3 regions of the Streptomyces sp. NPDC102406 genome follow, and region 2 is predicted to be linked to each of the others. Evidence: riboswitches for the same ligand, from Rfam matches in the RefSeq annotation. Region 2 holds a riboswitch; each other region holds the start of a gene.
What was found. Region 2 has a riboswitch for thiamine pyrophosphate ahead of ACIRF8_RS10670 (purine-cytosine permease family protein). Riboswitches for the same ligand answer to the same signal wherever they lie in the genome.
Positions count from the first base shown of each region.

Region 1: linked by a shared signal. The riboswitch ahead of thiC (phosphomethylpyrimidine synthase ThiC) and the one ahead of ACIRF8_RS10670 (purine-cytosine permease family protein) in region 2 are both predicted to bind thiamine pyrophosphate.
Region 3: linked by a shared signal. The riboswitch ahead of thiO (glycine oxidase ThiO) and the one ahead of ACIRF8_RS10670 (purine-cytosine permease family protein) in region 2 are both predicted to bind thiamine pyrophosphate.

Region 1 covers NZ_JBIWKP010000006.1:187,047-190,837, reverse strand. The annotation lists gene thiC (phosphomethylpyrimidine synthase ThiC) at 1-1,663, opposite strand, end outside; TPP riboswitch at 1,656-1,820, opposite strand; gene ACIRF8_RS24895 (YibE/F family protein) at 1,892-3,274, shown strand; gene ACIRF8_RS24890 (SsgA family sporulation/cell division regulator) at 3,345-3,791, opposite strand, start outside.
Region 2 covers NZ_JBIWKP010000002.1:457,504-461,294, reverse strand. The annotation lists gene ACIRF8_RS10680 (DUF4097 family beta strand repeat-containing protein) at 1-660, opposite strand, end outside; gene ACIRF8_RS10675 (hypothetical protein) at 1,008-1,403, shown strand; TPP riboswitch at 1,425-1,525, shown strand; gene ACIRF8_RS10670 (purine-cytosine permease family protein) at 1,508-2,932, shown strand; partial or broken gene ACIRF8_RS10665 (alpha/beta fold hydrolase) at 2,869-3,596, opposite strand.
Region 3 covers NZ_JBIWKP010000001.1:1,492,327-1,496,117, forward strand. The annotation lists gene ACIRF8_RS06855 (thiazole synthase) at 1-605, opposite strand, end outside; gene thiS (sulfur carrier protein ThiS) at 612-812, opposite strand; gene thiO (glycine oxidase ThiO) at 809-1,999, opposite strand; TPP riboswitch at 1,997-2,110, opposite strand; gene ACIRF8_RS06870 (NAD(P)/FAD-dependent oxidoreductase) at 2,283-3,515, shown strand; gene ACIRF8_RS06875 (Rv2175c family DNA-binding protein) at 3,606-3,791, shown strand, end outside.

The DNA of each region.
Region 1 (3,791 bases), on a different contig from region 2:
GGGAAATCTTCATCGAGCAGAACTTCGGACCGCACATCGAGCAGAAGTGCGCGGTCTTGGCCGGCTCGGCGGGCAGCGTCTCGTCGTGGAACTCCCGTGCCGTGTCCGGGTCGAGCGCCAGGTTGAACTGGTCCTCCCAGCGGAACTCGAAGCGGGCGTCGGAGAGCGCGTCGTCCCAGTCCTGCGCGCCCGGGTGCCCCTTGGCGAGGTCCGCCGCGTGGGCCGCGATCTTGTACGTGATGACGCCGGTCTTCACGTCGTCGCGGTTGGGCAGCCCCAGGTGCTCCTTGGGCGTGACGTAGCAGAGCATCGCCGTGCCCCACCAGGCGATCATCGCGGCACCGATCCCGGACGTGATGTGGTCGTACGCCGGAGCGACGTCCGTGGTCAGCGGGCCGAGCGTGTAGAACGGCGCCTCTTCGCAGATCTCCTGCTGGAGGTCGATGTTCTCCTTGATCTTGTGCATCGGGACATGGCCCGGGCCCTCGATCATGGTCTGGACGCCGTGCCGCTTGGCGACGGAGTTGAGTTCGCCGAGCGTCCGCAACTCCGCGAACTGCGCCTCGTCGTTGGCGTCCGCGATCGAGCCGGGGCGCAGCCCGTCACCGAGGGAGTACGTGACGTCGTACGCCGCGAGGATGTCGCACAGCTCCTCGAAGTGCTCGTAGAGGAAGCTCTCCTTGTGGTGCGCCAGGCACCATGCGGCCATGATCGAGCCGCCGCGGGAGACGATGCCGGTCTTGCGGTTGGCGGTCAGCGGGACATACGGGAGGCGGACGCCCGCGTGGACCGTCATGTAGTCCACACCCTGCTCGGCCTGCTCGATGACCGTGTCCTTGTAGATCTCCCAGGTCAGTTCCTCGGCCTTGCCATCGACCTTTTCGAGGGCCTGGTAGAGCGGCACGGTACCGATGGGGACGGGGGAGTTGCGCAGCACCCACTCGCGCGTGGTGTGGATGTTCCGGCCGGTGGAGAGGTCCATGACGGTGTCGGCGCCCCAGCGGGTCGCCCAGGTCATCTTCTCCACCTCCTCCTCGATGGAGGAGGTGACCGCGGAATTGCCGATGTTGGCGTTGACCTTCACCAGGAACCGCTTGCCGATGATCATCGGCTCGATCTCCGGGTGGTTCACGTTCGCGGGGAGGACCGCGCGGCCCGCCGCGATCTCCTCACGCACTACCTCAGGCGCGACGTTCTCCCGGATGGCCACGTACTCCATCTCCGGGGTGATCTCTCCACGCCGGGCGTAGGCGAGTTGGGTCACGGGCTCGCCGTTCCTGCCGCGACGCGGCTGGCGCGGGCGACCCGGGAAGACGGCGTCGAGGTTGCGCAGCCCGCCGCGCGGCGACGTGTGCTTGATGCCGTCGTCCTCGGGGCGGGCGGGGCGGCCCGCGTACTCCTCGGTGTCCCCGCGGGCGATGATCCAGTTCTCCCGGAGAGGGGCGAGCCCCCTGCGGACATCGGTGTCGACGGTCGGATCGGTGTACGGGCCGGAGGTGTCGTACAGCGTGACGGCCTGGCCGTTGGTGAGGTGCACCTGGCGGACCGGCACGTTGAGGTCGGGCCGTGAGCCCTGGATGTACCCCTTGTGCCAGCCGATGGACTTCCCGCCCTCCGGCTCGGAGCCGTTGGAGGCAGGCGTGCGTGTGTCCGTTGTGGTCATGAGACCTACTCCCTACGCCGGCATTACCCGGTAACAGGTTCGGCGGTCGACGCAGCGATGTTCGTCGTCGGCGCTTCACGTTGTTTCACGTGAAACGCGCTGGGACGAAGGTCAGCGCCCTCTCAGCCCGGTGCTCCGAGCTCCCGCGTTTGCAAAGGTGCCTCCACGCTAGCGTCCCTTCGGACGCGTTGAACAGAGGGCCCCTGCCGTTCTTGCGATGATCGGGCGGTGACCACCACGCAGCAGCCCCCGCCTCCGCCGCCCCAACCGCCGCACGGTTCCACTCCGTCCGGCGCCGGTCACGGCCCGGCCGGCCATGGCCACTCGCACAGTCACGGCCCGGCCGCGCCCGTCTCCCGGCATCTGCGCAAGGTCATCGCGGCGATCCTGGTGCCGTTCTCCGTGGCGGTCGTCGTGGGGCTCGTGGTGCTGTGGCCCGGAGGCGCTCCTGCCCATGAGCGGACCGGTGTCGGCTTCGACCGGCAGACGCAGCAGGCCACGGTCGTCGGGGTCGAGAAGGTCGACTGCGCGTCCGTGAGCGCTCCGGGTACCGCACCTTCCGGTGACGCGTCCCAGGCCGCTCCGTCGGCAGGTTCCTCGGCCGAGCGGCAGGCGTCCGGTACGTGCGGGAAGGCGTCCATCCGGATCGACACGGGCAAGGACGAGGGCCGTACGTTCACGGAGGTCGTCCAGCCTGATTCACCCCGGCAGTTGCGCGAGGGGCAGAAGGTGATCGTCGCCTACGCTCCCGACGCCCCGAAGAACCTCCAGTACTCGGTCACCGATGTGAACCGGAAGTTCCCCATGGCGCTGCTGGCCGGGATCTTCGCCCTGGCCGTGGTCGTGGTGGGCCGTCTGCGCGGCGTCATGGCCCTGGTCGCGCTCGCGGTCAGCTTCCTGGTGCTGACGCTCTTCATCCTGCCGGCGATCCTCCAGGGCTCGAACCCTCTGGTGGTGGCGGTGATCGGGGCGAGCGCGATCATGCTGATCGCGCTCTACATGTGTCACGGTCTGACGGCCCGGACCTCGGTCGCCGTGCTCGGCACCCTGGTGTCGCTGCTGCTCATCGGCCTGTTGGGCTCGTTGTTCATCGGCTGGGCGGCGCTGACGGGCAACACGGACGACAGCACCGGTCTGATCCACGGCCTGTACCCGCACATCGACATGAGCGGTCTGCTGCTCGCCGGCGTCATCATCGGTTCGCTCGGCGTACTGGACGACGTGACGGTGACCCAGACGTCGGCCGTGTGGGAACTGCACGAGGCCAACCCCTTGATGGGCTGGCGCGGCCTGTACCGGGCGGGCATCCGCATCGGCCGGGACCACATCGCGTCCGTCGTCAACACCCTGGTCCTCGCGTACGCGGGCGCGGCGCTGCCCCTGCTGCTGCTCTTCTCGATCGCGCAGAGCAGCGTGACGGACGTGGCCAACAGTGAGCTGGTGGCCGAGGAGATCGTCCGCACGCTGGTGGGCTCGATCGGGCTGGTGGCCGCCGTTCCGGTGACCACGGCGCTGGCGGCGCTGGTCGTCTCCGCCGACCGGCCGAGCGGGCACAAGCCCGCACAGTCCGCTCCGGCCCGCGGTGGCAGGGGGCGGCGACGCAAGCGCTGAGCGGCACGGAACGCTCGGGTGCACCGCGCTGCTGAAGCGTTACGTCAACTGCCCTGCCGGGCCCCTGTGCTCAGCCGGCGTTCTGCTCCTCGCCGAGGATCCGGTCGAGGGCTTCGTCGAGTTCGGCCTCGTAGTCGGCCAGTGCCTGTTCCTGACCGAGCGGGACGATCCTGTCGGTGCGGTCGAGGAAGGCGACGAGGGGCGCGACGCCGACTCGGAACAGTGCGTGGTCGCCGCCCACCTGGAGCCGGATGTGCACCTCGCCCGGCATCTCGTCGCCACACCCGGCGAAGAGCACGGGAGAGATCCGCACATCGCCGTCACCGGTCGCCCCGTTGACCCCGTCGACGAGGAGTTCGCGGCCGAACGCCCAGGTCACGGGGGCGTCCCCGGGGAGATGGAAGGTGAGTCGTACCGCGTACGGATCCCCGGCCTCGTACCGGAGTTCCACCGGGATGCGGAAGGACAGCTCCTCGGAGACGAGGAAGCTCATCATGACCTCTGCCTGTACTGCTTG
Region 2 (3,791 bases):
GCGGCCGTTGTCCGTGGTGGCGTTCACCCGGTAGGCGGGGGAGTCGTGCGGGACGGAGACGTCCACCGAGCCGTTGACGGTCCGCCCGGCGACCTGCCGCGGGGCGGTGGCGCACCCCAGGGTGACATCACCGTTGACCGTACGCGCCCGCAGTGCCGACGCGCGTACGGCGGTGGTCCGCACGGAACCGTTCCGGGTCGCGAGCCGTACCGTCGCCTCGCGCTGCCCCGAACCCGTCACCGTCACATCGCCGTTGACGGTGGTCAGGTCCAGGGGGCCGGACACCCCGGCCGCATCGACCCCGGCGTTGCGCGCGGTGACGGTGACCGAGGTCCCGGCCGGGACGCCGATCTCCGGCATGCGCGGGCAGGGGCGGTCCGGCCCGTCGTCCTTGCGGCACGACAGATCGAGGACCCGGCTGCGGCCGTGCCCGGACCAGTGGGAGGCGACGGCCTGGTCGACGCCGATCTCGTCACCGTCGGCGGGCCGCAGACGCACCCCGTTCTCCGTGGTGATCGTCAGACGCGTGACGGAACCTGTCAGTTGTGCGTCCGCCGCGTCGGACCGACCGTGCCCGTCGCCCTCCGCGCACCCCGCCAGAAGAGGGCCCGCCGCCAGCACGAGAGCCCCGACGGCCAGATACCGGGCGGATGACTTCATCGCTGCCTTCATCCCGACCGACTGCCCCGTGCCGGGCCCCGCTCACCCGATCGCGGAACCCGGCCTGCCGCAGGGGGCCGCGGAGGTCTGAGGGCCCCGCCCTCCGCCCGGAGGCGGAGGGCGGGGTGGCGGGCTCACTGCCGAACCCTCCCGGGAGGGGTTCGAGGTGATCCGTGTCGCACGAAGTCCCCTGAACAACGAGGGTGAAACGTGGGAAACCGGCGGTGTCTCGCGTGACATCGGCCGGAACCTCGCGCCGGCCGGGGGCGTGTGCCGCCCGGCCGTGGGTAGGCGCGCCCCACACGGGCCGCGCCGGCTGCGCCGCCCGCCGACTGAGGGGTCCGAGGATGGAGCGAGCGGGGGCGCGGTTTCCGGCGCGTTGGGAGGACGGCGGCGTCCTGGTCGTCGAGGTCGTCGGCGACTTCGACGGACCCGCCGCGGCCGAGCTGAGCGGGCTGCTGACGCGTACGGCACGGACCGGACAGCGGCTCTTCGTGGTGGACTTCCGGGAGGTCGACCGCTGCTCTGCGGACGCGGTCCGGCAGTTCGTCGGCGCGGGCCCGGAGACCGAGGCGCTGCCGGGCGGCTTCCTCGCCGTCGTCCCCGGCACCACCGCGCGCCCCGTGCTGGACGCCGAGGGTGCCGATCGCCTGTCGGGCGGCATCCACGACACCGTCCTGAGCGCCCTGGAGGCCTGCCGGTCCTCGGCACCGGAGGCCGGGGGAGCGGGCGTCCTGAACTAGCGGCTAGTCTTCGCATCCGTACTGCCCGACACGGGGTGCCCCACGACATCGACGGGGCTGAGATCACACCCGTAGAACCTGAACCAGTTAGCACTGGCGGAGGGATGTCAGCGATGCCGACACCGCACGCGCCCGCGACCACGCCCGCTTTCGACGGACGGATGCCCGCCGCGCCGGGCGACTGGCGGCCCGAGGCGCGGGGCATCGCGCCGGTCCCCGAGGACGCCCGGTACGGCGGCGCCGGACGGCTGTTCACCGTGTGGTTCGCGCCCAACCTGACCATGAGCGGCGTCTTCACCGGCACCGTCGGCATCGCCCTCGGCCTGGACTTCGCCACCGCCCTGGCCGCCGTGGTCCTCGGCACCGTGCTCGGCGCCGTGCCCACCGCGTACCTCGGCACGTGGGGCAGCCGCACCGGAGCGGGGCAACTGCCCCTCGCCCGCCTGGCGTTCGGCCGGGGCGTCGTCGTCCCCGGCACCCTGCAATGGCTGTCGTCCATCGCCTGGGACGCGCTCATCGGACTGTTCGGCGCGGACGCGCTGGCCCGTCTCTGCGGCTGGCCGTTCTGGCTCGGGGCGCTGGTGATGATGGCGGCCCAGGGAGCCTTCGGAGCACTGGGCTACGAGGCCGTCCACCGCCTCCAGAAGTGGATGACGGCCGTTCTGGCCGTCGCCCTCTGCGCCCTGGCGCTGCGGCTGGCGCACACCGGTGTCACGCCCGCCGGCCACGGAAGCGCTCAAGGCGCCGACCGCGCCGGGGCGTTCGTCCTCACCACCACCATCGCGTTGAGCCTCGCGATCTCCTGGGCCCCGTACGCCAGTGACTTCAGCCGCTACCTGCCGCGCACGACCTCGGCGCCCCGCATGTTCTGGTGCACGCTGGCGGGCATCGTCGTGTCCTTCACGGCCGTGCAGACGCTCGGGCTCTGGGGCGCCTCCGTCTTCACCGACCAGACCGCCCGGGGCGTCGACACACTGCTGGGCGGGGGAGTGATCGGCTCCGTCGGGCTCCTGGCCGTCGCGCTGGCCGCGCTGTGCAGCAACGCGATGAACGACTACAGCGGTTCACTGGCACTCCAGGTCATCGGCGCCCGCCTGCCACGCCCGCTCGCCGCCGGGCTCGCCGCGCTCCTCGGGTTCCCGCTGGCGCTGTGGATGCACGCCGCCGACACCGCGGCCCGCTTCCAGGACGTACTCCTGTTCGTGGGCTACTGGATCCCCGGCTTCGTCGCCGTCGTCCTCGTCGACTGGCTGGCCCGGGCCCGCGCGCGAGCGGGCGCCCCCCTCGACCTCGCCACCGAACTCTCCCGGCGACGGCCCTCCTGGCCCGCGCTCCTGGCGTTCCTCGCCGCCTTCGCCGCCACGGTCCCGTTCATGGACACGAGCCTCTACGTCGGCCCGGTGGCGCGGGCGCTGCACGGCGCGGATCTCGGCTACTACGTCGCCTTCATGACCGCGCTGGTCATCTACGCCCCGCTCAGGCCGGGCGTCCGGTACGGCCGGAAGAACGCCCGCAGTTCCTCCGCGTAGAGCTCGGGCTCCTCGAACACCGCGAAGTGACCGCCGCGGGCGGGCTCGGTGAAGCGGACCAGGTGGGTGGTGCGCGCGAGCCAGGCGCGCGGCGGGCGGACGACATCGCCGCGGAAGACCGAGAAACCGGACGGCACCTCGACCCTTCGGGTGAGCTGCGGGGTCGATCGCCGCGTTCGCGTGGTACATCCGCATCGACGAGCCGATCGTCCGCGTCAGCCAGTACAGGGTGACGTTGGTGAGGATCTCGTCCTTGGTGAAGCTGCGTTCGACGTCCCCGCCGCAGTCGCTCCACGCCCGGAGCTTCTCCACGCTCCACGCGGCGAGCCCGGCGGGTGAGTCGGTGAGTCGGTGAGTCCGAAGGCTGCGGTCTGCGGCTTCGTGCGGTGCATCGCGGCGTACGCCCCCCTCGCCCGCGGCGCCGAACCTCGCGTAGCCGAGGACGGACATGAGCTCGGCCCGGAAACCGGCGACGGCGATCGCGTCGAGCGGCGGACCGATCGGAGTACCCGTGACCCGGGTTGTCGGGCACGACCACGTCGAAGGCGTCGGCGGGGTCCGCGCCGTGCGCCCCGGGATCGGTGAGGAGCGGGACCACCTTGGAGCAGCGCCAGAACGAGTCCGGCCAGGTCGTCGCCCGCAGGCGTGCGCGCAGGTCCTCGATCGCGGCGGGCGGGGTCTTCGGGCTGAAAGGTTCCGGGCGGGGCGAGGGTCCGATGTGGGGCGCATGCCAACTCGCTTGCTCCGCGGGCCTGTTGGGTTCCGGCGACCGCCTGTCTGCCTGTCGACCTGTCGGCTTTGCGACGTGCGCGCGCCCGTGACCACGCGCTGACCGCCGACCGGCGTGCTCCGGTCGGCA
Region 3 (3,791 bases), on a different contig from region 2:
GCGCACCCCAGCTCCATGGCGAGGGTCACGTCGGAGGCCGTGCCCGCGCCCGCGTCCAGGATCACCGGCACGCGCGCGTGCTCGACGATGAGCTGGAAGTTGTGCGGGTTGCGGATGCCGAGGCCGGAGCCGATCGGGGAGCCGAGCGGCATGATCGCCGCGCAGCCCACGTCCTCCAGTTTGCGGGCGAGGACCGGGTCGTCGTTCGTGTAGGGCAGGACCGTGAAGCCGTCGTCGACCAGGGTCTCGGCGGCGTCCAGGAGCTCGATCGGGTCCGGCAGGAGAGTGCGTTCGTCGGCGATGACCTCGAGCTTGACGAGGTCCGTGCCGAGCGCCTCGCGCGCGAGGCGGGCCGTCAGGACCGCTTCCCCCGCCGTGAAGCAGCCCGCCGTGTTCGGAAGGACCTGGATGCCGAGCTTCTCCAGGACCGACAGGACCGAGCCGTGCACCGTCGCGTCGACGCGACGCATCGCCACCGTCGTGAGTTCGGTGCCGGAGGCGGTCAGGGCGCGTTCCAGGACGTCGAGGCTCGGGGCGCCCCCCGTGCCCATGATCAGGCGCGAGGAGTACGTGGCGCCCGCGAGGACGAAAGCGTCGTCGGCCATGGCGGGTCAGCCTCCTTGTACGGCGGTGAGGACTTCGACGCGGTCCCCGTCGGCGAGCGGGGTCGCGGACCACTGGGTGCGGGGCACGACGGTCTCGTTGAGGGCGGCGGCGACGCCGGAGTGCGCCGTGGTGAGTGTGGTGACGAGGGCTTCGAGGGTGGTGTCGGTGCTCACCGCGCGCGGTTCACCGTTGACGGACACGTTCATGCGGGCTGCTCCAGGGAGGCGTCACTACTGAGATCACCCGGGCCGGAGAACCGCCCGGGGGTGAACGGGCGGGCCTCCTCGGGGAGTTCACCGGTGGTCAGGACGTGCGCCATGAGGTCCCCGGTGACGGGCGTGAGGAGGACGCCGTTGCGGTGGTGGCCGGTGGCGAGGAGGAGGCCGGGCAGGGCCGTCGGGCCGAGGAGCGGGGCGTTGTCGGGCGAGCCGGGGCGCAGACCCGCGCAGGTCTCGGTCAGGGGCAGTTCCGTGATGCCGGGGACCAGTTCATGGGCGTCCCGCAGCAGTTCGTAGACCCCGCCGGCCGTGACGGTGGTGTCCCAGCCGAGCTCCTCGCTGGTGGCGCCCACGACGAGTTCGCCGTTGACCCGGGGCACCAGGTAGAGGTGGCTGCCGCGCACGACCGCGCGGACCGTGCGGCTGAGGAACGGCGCGTACGCGCGGGGCACCGTCAGGCGCAGCACCTGGCCCTTGACCGGGCGGACCGGGGGCAGCACCTCGTCCGGGACGCCCGCGAGCCGCCCGCTGCGACTGCCCGCCGCGAGCACGATCTGTTCGGCCGCCGCCTCGGTGCCGTCGGCCAGGAGGACACCGCGCGCCCGGTCCCGTACGACGGAGAGCCGCTCGGCCCAGGTCCGGTGGAAGACCACGCCCGCGTGCTCACAGGCCGTCACAAGGGCGGCCGCGAGCCTCCTCGGGTCGATCTGGTGGTCACCGTCGACCCGCAGGCCGCCGCGCACGCCCGGCGCGAGCATCGGCTCCAGGCGGCGGCAGTCGCGGCCCGACAGCCACTCCGACTCCAGGCCCGACTTCTCCTGCAGGGCGTGCAGTTCACGCAGGTGCGCCCGGTCGTCGGCGTCCAGGGCGACCGCCAGCGTGCCACAGGCGCGGTAGCCGAGGTCCTGGCCGGTCGCCTCGGACAGCTCGGCCGCGAACGCGGGATAGCGGCGCGCGGACTCGACGTTCAGCGCGAGCAAGGTCTCTTCGCCGTAGTGCAGTTCGGTGACGGCGGCCAGCATGCCGGCCGCCACCTGGGCGGCCCCGCCGCCGGGTCCGGGGTCCACGACCGCGACGGACAGACCGCGCTGCGCGGCGCGCCACGCGGTGACCAGACCGATGACGCCGCCCCCGACGACCAGTACGTCGGTGGCTTCGGGTGGAGTACGCGACATGGGCGTCCAGCCCCTCCCTTCGCCGGCATGACCCGGATCAGGTTCGTACGGTCGGAGGCCGCTCCAGCCTCCCTCTCAGCCCGCTGCGTACGGGCTCCCGCGAGTGCTTTACGTCGGCCACCCTAACTCCTGCGTCGGGCCCCGGGTAAGGCAGCCTTCGGCCCCGGACCGGGCGGCGCGGCGCCCTTGATCGCTAAACCCGGTGACACGTGTGCAGGACGTCACGGCGTGGGAGTGGCCCGCACCGCTGACCGACGCAAGATCAGATGCCTAAGGTGATCCGATGAGCGAGCAGCGGAGCGGCAACGGGACACCTCCAGGGCAACGGCACGTCGTGATCGTCGGCGCCGGGATGGCCGGCGTGCAGACGGCCGTGGCCCTGCGCGAACAGGGCTTCACCGGATCCGTCACCCTGCTCGGCGCGGAGCCCCACCCGCCCTACGACCGGCCGCCCCTGTCCAAGGCCGTCCTGCTCGGCAAGGCCGACGGTTCGGCCTTCGACGTCGATTTCGCGGCACTCGGCGTCACCCTGGAGGTGGGCCGCGAGGTCACCGGACTGCGGCCCGACGCTCGCGAACTGGACACCGCCACCGGACCCGTCCCCTACGACGTCCTCGTCCTCGCCACCGGCGCCGAACCGATCAGGCTCCCGGGCACGGAGGCCGTTGCGGGAGTCCATCTGCTGCGCACCCTCGACGACGCCGAACGGCTGCGGCCCGTCCTCGCCGGCCAGCGCGACGTGGTGGTCGTGGGCGCCGGATGGATCGGCGCCGAGTTCGCCACCGCCGCCCGCGAGGCGGGATGCCGGGTCACCGTCGTGGAGGCGGCCGAGCGGCCACTGGCCGGGGCGCTGCCCGCCGAGATGGCGGCGCCCATGGCCGCCTGGTACGCCGACGCCGGAGCCGTGCTGCGCACCCACGCGCGCGTGGAGCGCGTCGAGCCGGGCTTCGTCGTCCTGGACGACGGGACGCGGCTGCCCGCAGGGGCCGTCGTCGTCGGCATCGGCGCCCGCCCGGCCACCGGCTGGCTGACCGGCTCCGGCATCGACCTGGGCGACCACCGCGAAGTGGTGGCGGACGCGCACCTGCGGACATCCCTGCCCGACGTGTACGCGGTCGGGGACTGCTCCTCGTTCCCCTCGGGGCGCTACGGGGAGCGGCTCCTGGTCCACCACTGGGACAACGCCCTCCAGGGGCCGCGCACGGTCGCGGCCAACATCATCGGTGAGACACCGGCGGTGTACGACCCGGTGCCCTACTTCTGGTCCGAGCAGTTCGGCCGCTTCGTGCAGTACGCGGGACACCACCGCACCGCCGACGCGACAGTGTGGCGCGGCGACCCGGCCGGAGCGGCGTGGTCGGTGTGCTGGCTGCGGGAGGGTGCCCTGGTGGCCGTGCTGGCCGTCGGCAAACCCCGCGACCTGGCGCAGGGCCGCAAACTCATCGAGGCGGGCACCGTACTGGACCCGGACCGGCTCGCCGACCCGGCCCGGCCCCTGAAGGGCGCGGTGGCCTGACAGCCGTCGGACAGGCGCCCGCGTCCGGCGAAAACACCTGGTCGGCCGCCCCGGCTTCCGACTGTCAGTCCGGGATGGCACGCTTGTCCCGTGACCGAGATTGACGCAAAGATCGATGCTCTCGTCCCCGACTGGCTCACCCTTCCCGACATCGCCGAGCGATTCGGCATCGAGGTGACGCGTGTACGCCAGCTCGTGAAGGAGGGCCAGGTGATCGCTGTACGCCGAGGTGAGAACAGGGCGCTGCACGTGCCCGCCGCCTTCATCGACGGCGAC